DNA from 3 places in the Cellvibrio sp. PSBB006 genome. Region 1 is predicted to be linked to each of the others. Evidence: predicted binding sites of a transcription regulator. Region 1 holds the regulator's gene; each other region holds the start of a gene.
The links. The regulator FNR, encoded in region 1, switches genes on or off when oxygen is low (the NO sensors DNR and NnrR bind a similar motif). The targets are predictions, from matches to a motif close to TTGATNNNNATCAA.
Positions count from the first base shown of each region.

Region 1 (6,347 bases):
CTTTTCTGCTACCGATCTCACGCTAATTGAACACGGTGAAAAACGGTATGCCGACTTTATGGCGCGGCATTATTTGGGTGACTCCACGTCGCCGGTGATTGATGCTACTCCCATTGAACAATTCGATTCCGACTATCTGTACATCAATCGTTACCTCCCGGTTGTGCGGGTAAATTTTGAGCGTGCTGATAATGCACGCGTATATATCGATACCCAACAGGGACGATTGGCGACCATTGTGGATAACAACAAATCCATCACTGGTGCGTTTTTCCGCGCACTGCATTCCTGGACCTGGATTGATTCCCTGCCCCTGCGACAAAGCCTGATGAGCATCTTCCTGGTGTTGGGTTTTTGTACTGCCGCCTTTGGTCTGGTGCTGTACATCAAGAGCTGGCGTCTGGGTATGTTTCGCAAACAGATCAGTGCGCACCAGCATCATCCTGTGTCACGCAAGATCCATCGTCACCTGGGGGCAACCGTAGCGATCTTCGCGATGGCGTTTTGCCTCAGTGGTTTATTTCATCTACTGGTACGCGACAAGTCTGACCAACCGCAACCAGCGCAGCCGCTGACAATTAACGCAGCAGATTTGCGCCTGGATATGAGCGCGTTGCAGCGTGTACTGGCTCGCGATGACATCCTGGATATACAACTGGCACGCATCGGTGCGGACCTGTATTGGCAGCTGCGCGAATTTACACCGCCGGAACCACCCGGCGGGGAACATCATCACCATCACGCTCACCATGCCCATGAACAACCTCAGAGGGATGCCGTCCGCTATCTCCACGCCACATCCGGCGCGCTACTGGATCAGGGCTGGCGCAGCCATGCCGAGTCATTGGCCCTGGCGTTCAGTGAATACCCGGCAGACAGCATTAAAAATATTCGCCTGGTAAAAGGCTTCGATAATGAATATGGCTTTGTGAATAAACGCTTACCGGTGCATGCGGTGGATTTTGCCTTGCCGGGAAATCCCAGCATCTATGTGGAAACGGCTAGCCATACCCTGGCTGCCGCCATCACCGATGTGGATCGCCTGGAGGGTTACAGTTTCGGTTACCTGCACAAATGGCACTTTGCGGATTTTCTGGGGAAGGATATTCGGGACATCCTGACATCATTAGTTGCATTGGCGATCATGATGGTGTTGCTGCTCGGCGCCTATCGCTACTGGGCTACGCGTGCGCGCCGTAAACGGACGGCGATTGATTGAGAGTGTACAAGTGAAATCTGTTTACCCCACCAGGTAAAGCTGCAACAATTGGGCGCTCTCACGGGTCACATCCTACCGAGGTCCTTCCATGATCCATATCCAGGTTGTAGATACCTCTCCCACTTCTCCTCATTGCGCGCACGACAAACGAATTTCCTGTGGCAACTGCCGCCTCAATACCCTATGCCTGCCCATCAGTCTGCATATCGATGATATTGACCGATTGAACGACATTGTCCAGCGCAGCAAACCTTTGCAAAAAGGCGAGTACCTGTACCGCGCGAATGATCGTTTTTCCTCGCTGTTTGCCATTCGCTCCGGAGCCGTAAAAGCCATCACCCTGAGTGATAACGGTGAAGAACAGGTTACCGGCTTTTATCTGCCGGGCGAGGTCGTGGGAATGGAAGGCCTGGCGGAAGACCGCTACACCAACTCCGCCATTGCCCTGGAAACTGCCTCCATCTGCGAAATTCCGTTTCACAGCATGGAAGAACTCAGCACCAGAATTCCTTCGTTACAGCGTAATATTTTTCAGTTGATGGGCCGTGAGATAACCCATGACCAACAAATCATTACCCTGCTGAGCAAAAGCACGGCAGAGCAACGTATTGCGACATTGTTGATGAGTATTTCGACACGCAACCACCGTCGCCGCCTCTCGGCGATGTCATTTTCCCTACCGATGTCGCGCACCGATATCGGTAACTTCCTCGGCCTGACCATTGAAACCGTCAGCCGGGTTTTCACTCGCTTGCAAAAACTGGGCATTCTTGAGGTTAATCGCAAAGATATTGCGATTAACGACCTAGACGAGTTGCGCAACATCGCAAGCGGCGCCGAATAATTACTAAGGATACCCATGACCCCCGCTGAACAACTTCAGGCTACCTTGGCTGATTTCGATGCAGCCAACCAACAAGACCCTCACCAGGAAATCGTCAACGGTCAATCTGTTCCCAAAGAGTGGATCTACGGCCAACGGATGAGTGAGCAGCTCGCACGCTTTTGTCCAGACGCATCCATCACCCTGCAACTGGCTGCACGTTGCCAGCATATTTGCCGCTGGAAGATTCCGCGCAGCGATTACCCGATGGATCGCCAGGGCTACAAACGGTGGCGTAGCGACCTGGCACAATTTCATGGCGAAACCGCCGCCGTCATCATGCACAACAAAGGTTATGACGAGGCGGCCATTCAACGAGTGAAGGATTTGTTGCTCAAACGCGGGTTAAAGCGTGACGAGGAAGTGCAGGCACTGGAAGACGTGATTTGCCTGGTCTTTCTGGAATACTACCTGGAAGAGTTTGCAGCCAAGCACGACGAAGAAAAGCTGATCGATATCATCCGCAAAACCTGGAACAAAATGTCACCCAAGGGCCATGAAGCTGCCTTGCGCCTGCCATTATCGGAGGCCATGTTGCAATTGGTTACCAAAGCGTTAACACCCTAAACCCAACCACTATCGATACCCTTCATAACAACCATAAATGGAACTCCGCTCATGTACCTGATGCTCAAGCATATCCATATGACAATGGCCGCTTTATCGTTTATCGGCTTTTTTATTCGCGGTATCTGGATGTGGCGACAATCGCCCTGGCTGCATAAAAAACTGGTAAAGATCCTGCCACATATCATTGATACCCTGTTGCTGATCAGCGCCTTTGCACTCGCCGGCGTCCTACGCTATTCGCCCGGCGATCATCCGTGGTTGATGACCAAGATTGTCCTGTTGGTGGTTTACATCGTTCTTGGGGTTATCGCATTCAGGAATGCCAATCCCACTGTGCGCAAATGCAGCTGGATAGCGGCGCTTATCGTCTTCATCTACATCTTCAGTGTCGCCATCAGCAAAAACCCACTGGGCTTTTTCGGCTAATTGTTGGTCATTCCGCTCGCGCCGCCAAAAGCGGCGCATTATTACGCTTTCAACTATAAGAAACGCGTACATCTAATCAGATTATTATTAATAAAGTGTTTTTTATAGCCGATGCTTGACGCGCCAGCCAAAGTGATCTATATCACACACAGGCGTTGGACCTTGGAATAGCAATAACTAATATATTCGGCGACCCCACTATGAAAAAAACACTGCTTCTTTTACACCTTGTTCTTATCGTGCCGTTTGCCTTTGCATGTGACGAAACCTGTATGCGTGACAAAGTCATGGCGGAACACGATATTAAATTCCCGGCTTATCTGGACTCCAAGTATTGCAAAACCACCTCGGTGGATTTTCTGGTGAACTCCCGCAAAAGCCTGCAAAAATATCGCGAAGAGCGCTTGGGCAGCGGCCACCGGGGCGGGATCAAAAATATTCGCAACTTTATTGAACAACGCAAGGAATGGTTGCAGGAGTGTGACAAGTACCTGGAGATGACCAAGCAAGGGCGCGTCTTCCGTACCGATGAAACCACTGAGGAAATCTTCACCTCTATGGACTCGCTCTCCAAAGAGCTTTATTCACTGATTTATCGCCCCAAAAACGCTGCTGAAGATACTCATCAGCTCACCGAACTGGCGGGACAAAAGTTTGAGTTGATGTTCCGTTTGATGGATGCGCATCGCACTGACCTGCAACTGCGCGGCCTGTTGTAATTTCCGCACATATAAAAAAACGGCGCAGCCCTTGGGGGTTGCGCCGTTTTTTTATTGCCTCTCGATCAACTGCTTTTCTTCAACGACAGGACTGACCGCTTGGGTTTGTCGCTGCGCTCAGCATAGCGTTTGGCTTCTTCCTCACGTGCCTTGATGGCCGCCATACGCGGATCATCCGCGCGTGCATAACCACTCTTGCTGCTGTAATGCGTCGCACCATTGTCTGATGCCGCTTTAGCCAGAAACTCCATGCCGCAACGCAACAAACGCGCCTGGTCAGCAAAGCTCAAGTCGGGAGGAAATTTGCCCGGATCAACCGAGGATGGATTACGTGGATTACCTTCGATTTTCAATACGAAGCCACAAGCGTGAGTAGCTGTACCGGCAGCGAGGTCTGCCTCCCAAGCATCAAAGTCCATAAAAATCTCTGCATGATTGCGATGAAGTCGGCATTAAACCACATGCTCTCCTGACCGCGAAGCCATCACATGGTAAATGGCACCTAACTCTACTCATTTATGACTTTGCAGAAGCCGATGTACGTTTTTGCCGCGCTGGTGGTAAGGCACCAATGTGCAATTCATTACGTTGCTTGGCCAGTTCAATCTGCTTCTGGCGTTCAGTAAAACGCTCTTTCTGCTCCGGCGTCAGTTGCTCATAGCACCGAGGGCAACTGACACCGGGGATGTAAAACGTAGAGAGCTTGTCTTCCTCGGTAATCGGGTGGCGACACCCGTGGCATTGATCGTAAACACCCTTTTGCAAGCTGTGATTAACCGCCACGCGGTTATCAAATACAAAGCACTCACCGCGCCACAGGCTCTCTTCTTCCGGCACTTCTTCCAGATACTTAAGGATGCCGCCTTCAAGGTGATATACCTCATCAAAGCCCTGCTCTTTCAGGTAAGCCGTCGATTTTTCACAGCGAATACCGCCGGTGCAAAACATAGCGACTTTCTTGTGTTTGCTCGGGTCCAGGTTTTTGGCCACGAACCCCGGAAATTCCCGAAAGGTTTCCGTCCTGGGATCTATCGCACCTTCAAAGGTACCGATGGAATATTCGTAATGGTTGCGGGTATCCACCACGACCACCTCAGGATCACTGATCAGGGCATTCCAGTCCTGGGGCTTAACGTAAGTGCCCACAATCTTTTGCGGATCTATGCCGTTGACGCCCATGGTCACGATTTCTTTCTTGAGTTTTACTTTCATCCGGTAAAACGGCATGCCTTCGTAGTAAGACTCTTTGTGCGACAAGTTGCTCAGGCGCGGATCGCTTTTGAGGTAATCGAGCAAGCCGTCAATGCCGTCGCGAGTACCAGCAACCGTGCCGTTGATCCCTTCTTCCGCCAACAGCAAGGTGCCTTTCAAGCCCAGTTGATCACATTGCGCTTTCAGGCGTGGCGCAATGGCTTCGTAGTCAGGCAAGGCAACAAATTTGTACAAGGCAGCAACAACAATCGAACTCATAGGGCTTCACTTTCAATATCAGGTTAATGCAGGGCGCGCATTATAGACGCTTAATTTTTGTACAACCAGAGGCAGTTTATTGATGCTTACTGCCGCCCAGGCACTGGGGCGAATCCGGAACAGCCTGGTTAGCCAGCCATTCCTCCGGGCTGTATGTATGCAACGCCAGGGCATGAACCCCCGCCCCCAACTCCTCCGCCAAGGTGGCATAAATGGCTTGATGGCGTTGAACCTGGCGCTTGCCCGCAAAGTCCGCTGATACCAATACCACCTTGAAATGGCTTTCTGAGCCGGGTGGTACACTGTGCATATGGCTCTCGTTGATTACGTCCATATGTATCGGCTGGAATGCCGCACTCAGCTTGGCGCGGATTTGGCTTTCAACAGGTTTCATCGCTGGAACTCCGACTTGGGTCACAAAAATTCCCGGCATTTTACCTCCAACCAGCTACACTTTGTTGACTTGGAGCAAGGAACTGTTCTGACCTGTTAAACCAACCAGACGTATTACCATGAGCGAGCACAAATTCTTCATTGACCGGCGGCGCGGAGATCGCCGTTTGGATCGCGATCCTTGTAAGGATATGCCCCTCGACCTGTACCACCGCAAACGCCGTAAATCCACCGAACGCCGTAACCGCGGGCGGACATTAGAGCAGGACTATTACGCATTTATCGGTCAACCGGACCCACAACGGCGTCATTGATTGATGGTGCAGCATCCCTGGAATCAGACTGAGAAGTCTGGTTCGTTTTCGTTTATCTTCTTTTATATTCTCAGGCTATCGCTGAACGGCGATGTTATTGGTTTTTGAAATGGTGGCGGGGTTTTGGGAAGTGAGTTTGTCGGATTACGGCTTTGCCTAATCCGACCTACGGGGGAGAATTTGCAATAACGTAGGTCGGATTAGCGCAGCGTAATCCGACAAACAACCAGCGTTAAATGCCTGCAAAAGCGCCAGAACTGGCCTTAGCGAGAATAAGCGTAGGCTCGCAGCCGGTTTCCTGCTGGTAATGGTTTTCAACCGTCGCCATCAGGGTGGGGATAAGGGACTGGGGC
Region 1 covers NZ_CP021382.1:76,372-82,718, reverse strand. The annotation lists gene CBR65_RS00390 (PepSY domain-containing protein) at 1-1,219, shown strand, start outside; gene fnr (fumarate/nitrate reduction transcriptional regulator Fnr) at 1,308-2,063, shown strand; gene CBR65_RS00380 (DUF4202 domain-containing protein) at 2,079-2,669, shown strand; gene CBR65_RS00375 (SirB2 family protein) at 2,721-3,098, shown strand; gene CBR65_RS00370 (hypothetical protein) at 3,371-3,817, shown strand; gene CBR65_RS00365 (hypothetical protein) at 3,883-4,236, opposite strand; gene CBR65_RS00360 (rhodanese-related sulfurtransferase) at 4,334-5,287, opposite strand; gene CBR65_RS00355 (BolA family transcriptional regulator) at 5,364-5,681, opposite strand; gene CBR65_RS00350 (hypothetical protein) at 5,800-5,994, shown strand; gene galK (galactokinase) at 6,227-6,347, opposite strand, start outside.

Region 2 (6,347 bases), 1.7 Mb from region 1:
CAACCTTTGCTTACACGCTGAGCCTGCTGGAAACGGCAAAGTTTTACGTTCATTTCCGGCGTTTTATGGATGAGTGTCTGACATTGCTGCCGGATACTTGTTATTCAGTAAACTATGAAGCACTGGTTGCTGATCCGTCGGCGGAAGTTCGCAAGTTGCTGGATTTTTGTGGACTTGAATGGCAGGAAAGTTGTGTCGACATAGAACAGAATCGCAACCCCGTTGCCACTGCGAGTGCCGTGCAGGTGCGCCAACCGATCTCTGCAAAGTCTGTCGGACAATGGCGCCATTATGCGTCGCAACTGCAGCCGGTCATTGCCCTGTTACGTGAAGCGGGAATTGCGTGTTAGTCCTTGCCTGATAATTGTTTTTGCAGCGCTTCGCGGCGGAATTCCGTCGGGGATGTGCCGGTAAAACGCTTGAAAAACCGCTGAAAAGATGACTTGCTGTTAAATCCTGACTCCATCAGTATCTCCATGATCGTCATGTCGATAAATTTCTCATCGCTCAGGTATTGCTTGGATTCTTCAATGCGATAAGAGTTGATAAACTCAAAAAAGTTAGTGCCAAACGCCTTGTTGATCGCAAAGGAAACGTCGCGGTAGGGCACACCGATCTTCTCTGAAAACTGCTCAACGTTGATACTTTGATTCAGATAAAGCTTCTGGACATTGATACCATCCATGATCTTGCGAATTGTTGAATCCAAAGGTTTGGTGTCTACGGGTGCATCCGGTTCACTGGTGTCTTCGGCGTCTTCCCTGGTGGTGGTGAGATATTGCGCGTGAGAGACACTGTAATAAAACAGCGCAATCAGCAGCACAAAATTGAGGTAATTATCGGTAACGCCAAGCGGGAGTCGGTAGAGATACGCCAGCACGCTGAGCGTCAGCGACCAGACGCTGGCAAACACAAATCCCAAGGTCAGGTAATACAGCCACCACAGCGCCGTTTCATTCAATTCGGAATGCTGTTGCTTGAGCATCTTATGGTAGTTGCGCACGGTCAAGGTCGCGGCAATAAAATACATTAACGGGATGATCTTCAGTGAGTACCACAAGCCATCAATAACATGATACAGCAGGCGATCCATGCCGAAGGTATCGAGCTTGAATCGATCAATGTCGATATCAAACACCGCAATAATCACCATAGCGATAATCATAGGTAGCAGGTGTATCAGGTAGGCTTGCTTCAGGCGAAAGTTTTCCTCAGTAATGCTACGCACGTAGAGCATCAGTAACGGCGCTCTCAGCAGCAGGGACGCGCAATAGAAGTAGGGCACCAGCACAGAAATGGTCGGGTTTCTGGGTATATATTCATTCCAGATCAAGAGGACGCCGATATCTGAAAAGGTCAGGCACAGGAAAAAGGTGGCGAGCAGTATTCTTGTTGACTTGCCGCGCGCAGGAAGAATCGGCTGGAATAACGCCAGGATTAAACTTAATCCGATGGTGAGGATGAGAATGACATCATTGATGTTGAAGATGGGATCAACCATTACTCGTAGCCTATCGTATAGCGTCGGAAAGGATTTGAACATTATCGGGTGAGGTATTTGTATTTATATCTGCTTCCATCAAGAATAGCAAAATAATCGCGCCACTTTTCTGCATTTGTGTGCGGATTTTTTAACGAAGTTTCAATGTGGTTGTTTTGGTGCAATGGATAAAAAAGCCCGCGATCTATCGCGGGCTTTTTTTCAGGTGGTTAATTTAAAATGCGGGTAATTCGTCTAACGTAATGACACGCTCGTGGTTGTACACATGCCGTTTGTGTGCGTTGGTGTTGTAATACTCACCGGTCCAGAAGTTGCTGGAACTGGTAACACCTTCAGCGGTATCTGTGTCATTCCAAACCATGAAATATAACCACCAGGCGCCTTCCGCAGCCATCAGGTCCGGGTCGGGGATGTTGTTGTTTTCGCTCAGCGCAACCATCTTGACTTCGTGTGGGTAGGCTTTGGCCTGGTTATAGGTGCCTATTTGCGATTCATAATTTTGACTGCCGTCATAAATATCAAAGCTGACGATATCAACAACGTCATCACCCGGATACCAGGCGGCGCTTTGACCATTCCACACCCAAATAAGATTATTTAAACCGTAGTGATTGGTTAAACGATCATAGAGGTATTGCCACAATGCAACTTGCGCATAAGCAGCGGGCACCTCGTCAGTGCGATCATTGCGGCCCCACCAGAACCAACCGCCCGAAGCTTCGTGCAAGGGTCGCCACAATACCGTTACGCCAGTGGCTTGCAATCGCAATAACTCGGCCGCAATCATATCGACGTCGGCTTCGATATTGGCAAAACTGGTGCTGGACGTATCCAGCTCGCCGTTCAGCATAGGAATCGTGAAGCTGGTATCTTCCGTGTAGAACTCTCCAATAATGCCTTCGGCTGCACCGGGATCGCGCCAGTGCCAGGTGAAAGTAACCAGTCCGCCACGATTCCAATGTGCGATGGCTTCTTCTGTCTGGGTTAAGCCTGAGATGCCGTTCCAATACAAACCGTAGTTCATAAAGTCATAACCCATGATCGCTGGCGCGCGATCGGTATCATTGATCACACGTTGATACTGATCAATATTGTCTTGCCACGTAAGATCCATTTGGCCCGACAGCATGTATTCGCCCCAAATGGATTGCAGGTAGCCGTAAACATCTCGTGTTGTGCCATCGGCATTTGGATTAACTGGCGTGCTGCGCATGGGCGCTTGAGTGGCACTTCCCATACCGGGGCACATGCTGTGCGATAAACAAATTTGTCCGGCTTCGTTGCCCCAACTACCGGTATCAGAATCACACAAGGTAATTTGATCCGCACCGATTAAACAATACGGAAAGTCACCGGGACCTGCATCTGCCGCAGAGCCGTACACGATACAGGAATAACTGTTTTCCCAGCCCCAGCCATCGCCATCCGGATCGGAATCGGCGGAGCGACAATAGGGCCAGCCGTTACTTACCGCATTCGGAATCATCTCCGGCTCACTGGAATTGCTTGAACTGTTAGAGCTAGAAGAAGACGAGCTGGCCACACTGGATAGCGAGCTGGAGCTGCTTGAAACCGGCACGCTTGAACTGGATGAAACGCTGCTCGACATCATTGACGACGAACTGCTGACAACCGATGAACTGGAAGACTGATTATTACCACCACCGCTGACGGTGAGGTTGCTCAACGTGGGTAAATAATTACCGCCGTGGGTGTTGGCACAAAACCCGAAACCGGCGTTTCCGCCAACACCAATATGGCTGTTGTAACTCATGCTGGTAACAATGTTGTTAGCGAGATTGCCGTTCCACAAATTGTTGATCGTGGCGTTATTCGGATTAACCACTACTTGCCAGGTAGTGGTAGCAGCATCGCCCTGATTGTTGATAGAAACGGACGCACAATATCCGCTGCCCCAATCACTTTGAATGGTTAAACTGGCGGTAGCTGTGCCGTTACTCGATGTGACCGTGTTGGCTTGCGCGGTACCGCCAAACAATAGAAGTGCTGACGTCATTGCAAAGACTGCAATGGCGTTTCGTTGTGAAAAAATCATGTTGCTCTCCAGTAAGAAAAGAATTTGTGTAGCGCTTTGTTGGAGTTATATGAGCACGACAAATACCCGGTTGAATTGCTATGGGCAGTGCTTCTTTTTATATTATTGTTTTTTTAAAGTGACTGTGTGCGGTAATGAAGAGGGTATATCTTGCCACACCTGCAAAACAGGAAGGTCTTATAAATCACAAAAACGAAAATTTGGCGTCTTGATAAACGTTTGGCCGGCGTGAAAATATTTGATGCTGATAACGACGGCTTAAGAAATCGTCGTTTGTTTTCTTAATTGTTCTACTTCTTCCATTAAGTCGACCATCATAGCCGCCAGCTCCGGCACGGCATCAAAATCCCGCTCCAATAGACTAATTCGGCGTGCGCGTCTCAAGTCATAACTGGTGAAGCGATACGTCTCAACATAACGTGAGCCGTCACCGAGTATACCCGTTTCAATATGTTCTATGACCCACTGAGGCTCAACGCAACACGCACGTGCCAACTCTTCGCAAGTCAATGCAACGTCGTCGAGTAGTGTACCTTGTAATGTGTCGGATTTAGTCATCATCAGACTCCCGTATTTCTGCGTGGGTTGAAGTTAAGTTCCTTCGCCATGGTTTCGTATAACTTACGGGATTTATCGTTATCAGCTGGTGGTAAAACCACAGCCAATTCCATATATAAATCGCCCGGTTCGTCCGCTGGAATACCGCGACCTTTTAGACGTAATTTGCGTCCGGCCTGTGAGTTTGCAGGAATGGTTAATTTGACGGAACCGGATGGTGTGGGTGCTTCAATCACAGCCCCCAAAGCAGCCTCCCACGGCGTAACGGGTAATCTGGCGTATACATCCCGTCCATCGATGCGGTAACGCGTATCAGGCTTGAAATGAATCTCCAGATACAGATCGCCAGCACCTCCGCCACCCACGCCCGGATTGCCTTTGCCGCTCAGGCGGATGTGTTGACCTTCTTTTACGCCTTTGGGGATACGCACATTCAGGGTGTGTTCTGTTAGCGACATCCGCCCCTGATCGTCGAGCTGATGAGTTTGCAGCGTGAGGGCTTTGGTTGCGCCCTGATAGGTATCAGCGAGATCAATCTGGATCTTGGCATGCCGGTCCTCGCCGCGCTGTTGAAAACCACCTGCGCGCCGACCCTGGCCGAACAGATTGGCAAAAAAATCGCTGAAATCTGCTGTGTCTGCACCGCTAAAGCCGCGCCCGCTATATTCGTAGCCTGCATCCCAATTATCTCGATCCCAATTAGGTGGAGGATGGAACTCCTGTCCGGGTCGATAACCTTGGCCTATTTGATCATAAGCGGCGCGTTTTTCAGGATCGCTTAATACATCGCGAGCTTCATTAACGTCCCGCATCTGTTTTTCTGCATCCGTTTCTTTGCTCACGTCCGGATGATATTTACGCGCGAGTTTACGGTAGGCTTTTTTGATATCCTCTGCCGTGGCCGTTTTGGGCACGCCGAGTATTTGGTAATAGTCTTTGAATTCCACTGAACGGCTCCTGCAATGATCAAAAGCGGCTTGAGGTATCATGCGGCGGTGAGCGTAAAATTGGCTTTCGTTGCGCTCTAGTCTAGCGTGATTTTATTGAGCAGATTTGCGCCGGATCAAAAAAGTTCCTGATTCCTGGCCGATAATGTCAACTTGTGTTGGTTAACGAATAGATGTCAGCGCGCCATCCTGTAGGATAGCTGGGCATCGATAACAAAAGGAGAATCACTTGAGTGAATCAACCATGAAGATCAGCCCACTGGCTGGCCATATTGCACCGTCGGACATTCTGATCAATGTAGCCAAACTGGTCACAGCATATTACAGCGAAATTCCCGATGTATCTGTTCCCGGTCAGAATGTGGCCTTTGGTACCTCTGGCCATCGGGGCTCATCGTTTGATAAAACATTTAATGAATATCATGTGTTGGCAATTACCCAAGCCATTTGTTTATATCGAAAAGAGCAGGGTATTGACGGTCCGCTTTTTATGGGAATCGACAGTCACGCATTGTCCGAACCGGCATTTGTGAGCGCGCTGGAAGTATTGGCGGCTAACGAGGTGGAGGTGATGATATCTGCCGGTGGTGAATATGTGCCGACGCCGGCCATCTCTCAAGCCATCCTGGTTTACAACCAGGGCCGCACCACGGGTCTGGCCGATGGTATTGTTATCACGCCATCGCACAATCCACCGAATGGTGGCGGTTTTAAATATAACCCGACTAATGGCGGCCCTGCGGATACTGCTGTTACCGGTTGGATAGAAAAACAAGCTAACATTTTTTTGCAGCAGGACTTACAAGGTGTCAAGCGCATACCCTTTGAGCGCGCGTTGCGTGCACCCACTACGCATACCTACGATTTTTTAAATAACTATGTTAATGATATGGGCAATGTCATTGATATGGAGGCTATTCGCAGCGCCGGTGTGCGCATGGGGGTTGACCCGCTCGGTGGCGCGGGCGTGAATTATTGGGGCGCGATTGCAGAACGTTATCGCCTCGACCTTACTGTCCTGAATAAAACGGTCGATGCAACATTTCGTTTCATGACAGTAGATTGGGATGGAAAAATTCGCATGGACCCATCATCACCTTATGCGATGAATGGATTGATCGGATTAAAAGATCGTTTTGATATTGCGTTTGCCTGCGACACGGATCATGACCGCCACGGTATCGTGACAAGCAGTGTGGGTTTAATGCCACCTAATCATTATTTGTCTGTAGCGATTGATTATTTATTCCAACATCGCCCTGAGTGGAGTAAAGACGCTGCTGTA
Region 2 covers NZ_CP021382.1:1,733,920-1,740,266, reverse strand. The annotation lists gene CBR65_RS07225 (tetratricopeptide repeat-containing sulfotransferase family protein) at 1-350, shown strand, start outside; gene CBR65_RS07220 (AraC family transcriptional regulator) at 347-1,501, opposite strand; gene CBR65_RS07215 (glycosyl hydrolase) at 1,716-3,557, opposite strand; gene CBR65_RS07210 (chaperone modulator CbpM) at 3,816-4,118, opposite strand; gene CBR65_RS07205 (DnaJ C-terminal domain-containing protein) at 4,118-5,062, opposite strand; gene pgm (phosphoglucomutase (alpha-D-glucose-1,6-bisphosphate-dependent)) at 5,292-6,347, shown strand, end outside.
Region 2: a site for FNR is predicted at 5,169-5,182, ahead of CBR65_RS07205 (DnaJ C-terminal domain-containing protein). Genes of this name have one in related genera too.

Region 3 (6,347 bases), 120 kb from region 1:
CTGCCGCGCAAAATTCACCAACCTACAAGATGGCAATTGATTGGAAGATTGCACTGCCATTGCATCCGGAATATCGCACCTTGCCCATGGTTTGGTATGTGCCGCCACTGTCACCGATTCAAAGCGCCGTGCAGGCGGGCCATGTGGGGATGAACGGTGAAATTCCGGACCTCAAATCGCTGCGCATCCCGGTGCGTTATCTGGCTAACTTGCTGACGGCCGGAGAGGAGCAGCCGGTAATTGAAGCACTTGAAAAAATGATTGCTATGCGAGCCTTCAAGCGCGCGCAACAAGTCGATGGTGTAGAGGATCTGGACGTGCTTCAACAAGTTGGTTTGAGCGTCGCCCAGGTGGAAGATATGTATCGCTACATGGCGCTGGCCAATTATGAAGACCGTTTTGTTATTCCCACCAGCCACCGCGCCTATGCGGAAGAAGCTTATGATTTGAAGGGCGGGTGTGGCTTCAGTTTTGGCAATGGCTGTAGTGATGGCAACAATAATGTGAATTTATTTGGTGCTAAGTCAACCGTTGTGCGTCAGGTTGTTCCGGCAAACCATAAGGAGTAAACAATGAAGTCGCTACGAGTTCTTTCGCTGCTGCTGGATTATCCAACGGCAGATCTACACAACGCTCGCGCAGGCTTGCTTGAGTTAATTGAGGAATTGCCGGTGACGTCGAATGTGATCGAGTCCCTCGCAGATTTTATCAACCAGCGTTGCGCAGGGGACCTGCTGGATTGGCAAGCAGAGTATGACGGTCTTTTTGAGAGGGGACGTTCATTATCCCTATTGCTTTTTGAGCATATTCATGGTGAATCACGCGATCGCGGCCAGGCCATGGTGGATCTGCTACAGCAATATAAAACAGCCGGCCTGCAACTGACAGCAAAAGAGCTGCCGGATTATATTCCGTTATATCTTGAGTTTTTATCCACGCAAGGTGAAGAGAATGCGCGCCTGGGGCTAGAGGAGATAGCACATATAGTAGCGCTGTTGTTATGTCGCTTGCAGGATCGTAGCAATAGTTATGCTGCAGTTTTTGCTGCGCTATTACAGCTGTCTGGTGCAAAAGTTGATTTAGTCGATCTGCGCAAACAACTCGCCACTGAAAAACGCGACGATACGCCGGAAGCCCTGGATAAAGTGTGGGAGGAAGAGGCTGTCACATTTACCGCTCAAAGTGCGGGTGATGCCTGTTCTGCGGCGAACTATCGGCCCACTGGCGATCAACGGCGCGATCAGGAACAGGTGCTGGATCTGAGTGGGTTTGCTCGTGCAGGGGCAACCACTATCCCTGTGCGTACGGAGTAATACCGCCTAATAACCGCGTTGCGTGAAGTCATTTTATACGCGCGCTTTAAGGAGTCATCATGTCTAATAGTCTTTTTTTTGTTTTCGGTGTTTATCCTTATATTGCTTTGGCGGTATGCATTATCGGCACCTGGGCGCGGTATGATCGGGAACAATACACCTGGAAAGCCAGCTCCAGCCAATTGCTGGAGAAAAAGCAACTTCGCCGTGGCAGCCTTCCGTTCCATGTCGGTATCCTGGGTATCTTATTCGGTCATTTTGTCGGATTGCTGACACCTGCAAGCGTGTGGCATGTATTCGGCATTACTCCTGCCATGAAGCAGGTGGTTGCCATTGTGGCGGGTGGATTATTTGGGGTGTTGTGTCTTTACGGATTGGTTATTCTGGTTCATCGGCGTTTGATGCACGAACGCGTACGTGCGAGCAGCAGTAGAATGGATATCGCTGTGTTGTTGCTATTACTGGCGCAATTGCTGCTGGGTTTAAGTTCAATCTTTGTTTCACTGGGCCATCTTGATGGGCAAGAAATGCTGAAGTTGATGGCTTGGGCCCAGAACATCGTCACTTTTCATGGTGTTGCGGCGGCAGAGGCCATTCAAGGTGTGCATTGGATTTTTAAAGCACATGTCTTTTTGGGCATGACACTGTTTATCGTATTCCCGTTCAGCCGGTTGGTTCATATCCTCAGTGTTCCATTGAAGTACCTCAATCGTAATTACCAAGTCGTGCGTCGCCGGGGGAATGCATAATGACCATACATCACCACACACCTGCCCAGGACACCACAGCACAAATTAACTCGGCGTTGAAGATTATTCATAGCGATACATTGATGGCCAGCGAGCGTCACAGCGTACCGACTATACGGGTTAATCATCATCACATTTCGGGGGAAAATATTGCAGCCGAGATGCAATATCACCCGGCCACAACGCAACGGGAAGCCATGTTCAAAGCCGCTGAAGCGCTCATTATCGGTGAATTACTTCGCCAGCGCGCGGCGTCCTTACAGTTAGACAATACCGGAACTTCCGAAGATGAGTTGCTCGAGGTGTTGCTGAATGCTGAAGTGACAGCACCGGAAGCAACGGACAAGGAATGTGCCCAGTATTATCACGCTAACACAGCACGTTTCGTTACCTCACCACTGTTGGAATTGCGTCATATTTTAATCGCCGCTGCGCCCGATGATGATGAAGCTCGCATCGCAGCAAAGTCGCGCGCGCAGCAACTCCTTGTCGCTTTGCAATCCGGTGAGGATTTTTCGGCGCTGGCACTGCAGGCGTCAGCATGTCCGTCCCGGGCATTGGGCGGCAGCCTCGGCCAGATTACGCGCGGCCAAACAATCCCGGAATTTGAGCGTCACGTATTTGCAGCCAAGCCCGGATTGCTATCTCATCCGATAGAAAGCCGTTACGGTGTGCATGTGGTGTGGATTGAGCGCAATATTCCCGGCACCCAGTTACCCTACAGTGCAGTAAAAGATCGGATTGCCGATTATCTGAATGAAAAAGTCCGTACCAAAGCGATTGCGCAGTACATTCACAGGTTGATTGCGCAAGCGGATATTGAAGGTTATACGTTTGATGTATCCACTTCGCCATTGATGCAGTGATGTTACCTGAAGGCAGGGAGCAGGGCGTTTGGATCGAAGGAAATATTGATATAAATCAATCGATTAAATGACCAGTTTGTTAGTCTGAAAACAAACCCTAGCTCCGTGAGGCACCATGTCATCATCTTCCCCTTCATTTGATACTCCCCTACATTGGAATACCCGGTTGATCAGTCAATATGATTTGGCTGGGCCGCGTTATACGTCTTATCCCACTGCGCCTCAATTCAGCGTTCATTTTTCTCCTGCCGATTTTGCCGCTGCGGTGGAGCGCAGCAACGCCAGCCAGCGATCTCTGTCGTTGTACTTCCATCTTCCGTTCTGTGACACCTTATGTTTCTATTGTGGCTGCAATAAGGTGGTCACTAACAATAAGAAACGTGCAGAACCCTATTTGCAACGAGTCGAAAAAGAACTGGCGATGCAAGCGCAATGGTTTGATACCCGTCGTCCGGTGAAGCAACTCCACTGGGGCGGCGGAACCCCGACCTTTATCAGCGATGACGAAATGACCTTGCTTATGTCAGCCACGCGAACCCATTTCAATTTGTTGCATGATGACAGCGGTGAATACAGTGTCGAGATTCATCCTGGCCGGGTAAGTGCCGGTACCATGGGGCATTTGCGTCAATTGGGTTTTAATCGGGTCAGCATGGGTGTGCAGGACTTTGACCCGCGCGTCCAAAAGGCGGTTAACAGGTACAATACAGTCGATGATGTCAGGACGTTGGTGCATGCATTACGTGCGCAAGATTACCACTCAATCAGCATGGATTTAATTTACGGATTGCCGCTGCAATCAAAGCAAAGTTTTTCGGCAACCCTGGCACAAGTCATTGATCTCTCACCGGATCGTTTATCCTTATTTAATTACGCGCATTTGCCGCACCTATTTAAAAGCCAGGCGTTGATCAAGGAAAAAGAATTGCCTTCAGCGCAGGAGAAGCTCGACATCCTGCAAATGTCTATCGAGACATTGCAGCAGGCGGGATATGTGTACATCGGTATGGACCATTTTGCCAAACCCGAAGACAGTTTGGTGCAAGCTCAGCGCGCCGGGAAGTTACAACGAAATTTCCAAGGTTACTCAACCCATGGCGATTGCGATCTGGTAGCGTTTGGTGTGTCATCCATCAGTGCATTTGGTGGAGTTTATGTGCAAAACGCCAAGGTAGTTGAGCAATACCAGCAATTAATTGACAGTGGGAAATTGGCTTCTGTGAAAGGTTTTGCCTTGAGTGAAGAGGATCATCTGCGGCAATTTGTCATCAACCAATTGATCTGCCACTTTGTTCTGGACTTTAACGATGTTCAACAAAATTTTGGCATTAATGCACAACAACATTTTTCAGAAGAGTTGGCCGAGCTGACTCCGATGATTGAAGACGGACTACTCTCCGTGAGTGCTACAGGCATTCAGGTCCATAACGCGGGCCGTTTACTTATTCGTAGGGTTTGTATGGTATTCGATGAGTATTTGAAAAAAGGCAACCAGATTCGCTATTCAAAAGTTATCTGATCATCGTTTTACCTCCGTCGTTTCCTCTTGCTTTTTCACGATCATGACGCCGGTTCCCGGCGTTTTTTCTGCTGCTGCATGTTCTCCCGGCCTACCTCCGATGGGGTAGGGTCATGCTCTGTGTTTTATGTTTTACTACATATAGAAGGCGTATAAATAAAAAACACTATATGTGGTGATTGCATGGAATATCTTCGCTTTACTAACGAATATATTGTCTGGCAGGAAGTACCGGGAGAGACGAGCCTGGCTTATACCATCAGTGGTTGCCGGGTGGGATGCGCGGGTTGTCACAGCAACCACACCTGGAACCCACACGCAGGTCAACTGCTTACCGCCGATTACCTCAGTCGCCGAATTCAGGAATATCGCGACATGATCACCTGCGTGCTTTTTCTGGGCGGTGAGTGGCAACCACGTGCGCTCTTGCCGCTATTGATCCTCGTTCGTAACGCTGGATTACATCGATGTCTCTACACCGGGTTGGAACACATTTCTCCTTCTTTGCAAGAACACCTCACTTACCTAAAGACAGGTCCATGGCGACCCGAACTCGGCGGACTGACCAGTCCGAAGACGAATCAACGCTTTGTTGATCTGCGCACCAACGAAATCCTGAACCATAAATTTACCCAAACCTTTTAAGGAGAATGACATGTTACGTCTCAATCCGGAGCAGCTGGACCATAAGCTGAATTTTATTGCGGATTATCTCGCGGCTGACAATGCTGCTGATAGTTCAAGGATGGACCCTAATGCCAATGTGACGCAGAAAAATATTGCGACACTGGAAACCGAGTTGATGAAAGATTTTTTTGTCCAAGTCAACCGTGCTAAAGTGAAACAAAAAATATCAGCATTATTTGGCGACGCGTTGGCTAATGAATACCTACGCCAAATAGAACACCATGAAATTTATGTGCACGATGAAACCAGCCTGAAGCCTTATTGTGTATCTCTCACGCTCTATCCCTTCCTGCGCGACGGCTTAACCAAATTAGGTGGGGAGTCCCGCGCACCCCAACACCTCGAATCTTTCTGTGGCAGTTTTGTAAACCTGGTATTCGCGGTAAGCGCGCAATTTGCCGGCGCAGTAGCAACCGTTGAGTTTCTGACATACTTTGATTACTTCGCACGCCGCGATTATGGGGATAACTATCTGATCACGCATACCCGCGAAGTGAGCAATCATCTACAGCATGTGGTCTATGCGCTGAATCAACCTGCCGCAGCCCGGGGTTACCAAAGCGTTTTCTGGAATATCTCGCTCTACGACAGTTATTACTTTGAGGCTATGTTTGGTAATTTTGTCTTCCCGGATTTTACCAAACCAGATTGGACATCCGTGTGTGCTTTGCAGGATTTCTTTATGGGATGGTTTAATCAGGAGCGTACAAAAGCCATCCTGACGTTTCCAGTGGTCACGGTTGCGATGTTGACAGAGAAGGGTGGGTGCAAGGATAGCCAATTTGCCAATCGTATGGCGGAACAACTGGCCCAGGGAAATTCTTTTTTTATTTATCTGTCAGATAACGCCGATTCACTGGCATCCTGCTGCCGGTTGCGCAGTGAGATTAACGATCACACCTTTTCCTACACCTTGGGGGCCGGTGGTGTGGCAACGGGTTCAATCAACGTCATTACGCTGAATATGAATCGCCTGGTGCAAGACGGTCGAGATCTTGCTGAGGAAGTGCATAAGGTCCATCAATACCAGGTAGCGTATCGACAACTGATGGAGGAGTATCTGGCGGCAGGGATATTAAGTGTATACGACGCCGGATTTATCAGCCTGGACAAACAATTTCTCACCATTGGTATTAATGGCATGGTTGAGGCCGCTGAATCCCAAGGCTTATTGCCTGGTAATAACCCTGATTACATCGCCTTTGTCCAGCGC
Region 3 covers NZ_CP021382.1:200,521-206,867, forward strand. The annotation lists gene narH (nitrate reductase subunit beta) at 1-569, shown strand, start outside; gene narJ (nitrate reductase molybdenum cofactor assembly chaperone) at 573-1,313, shown strand; gene narI (respiratory nitrate reductase subunit gamma) at 1,373-2,062, shown strand; gene CBR65_RS00975 (peptidylprolyl isomerase) at 2,062-2,928, shown strand; gene hemN (oxygen-independent coproporphyrinogen III oxidase) at 3,044-4,447, shown strand; gene nrdG (anaerobic ribonucleoside-triphosphate reductase activating protein) at 4,631-5,092, shown strand; gene nrdD (anaerobic ribonucleoside-triphosphate reductase) at 5,103-6,347, shown strand, end outside.
Region 3: a site for FNR is predicted at 2,974-2,987, ahead of hemN (oxygen-independent coproporphyrinogen III oxidase). Genes of this name have one in related genera too.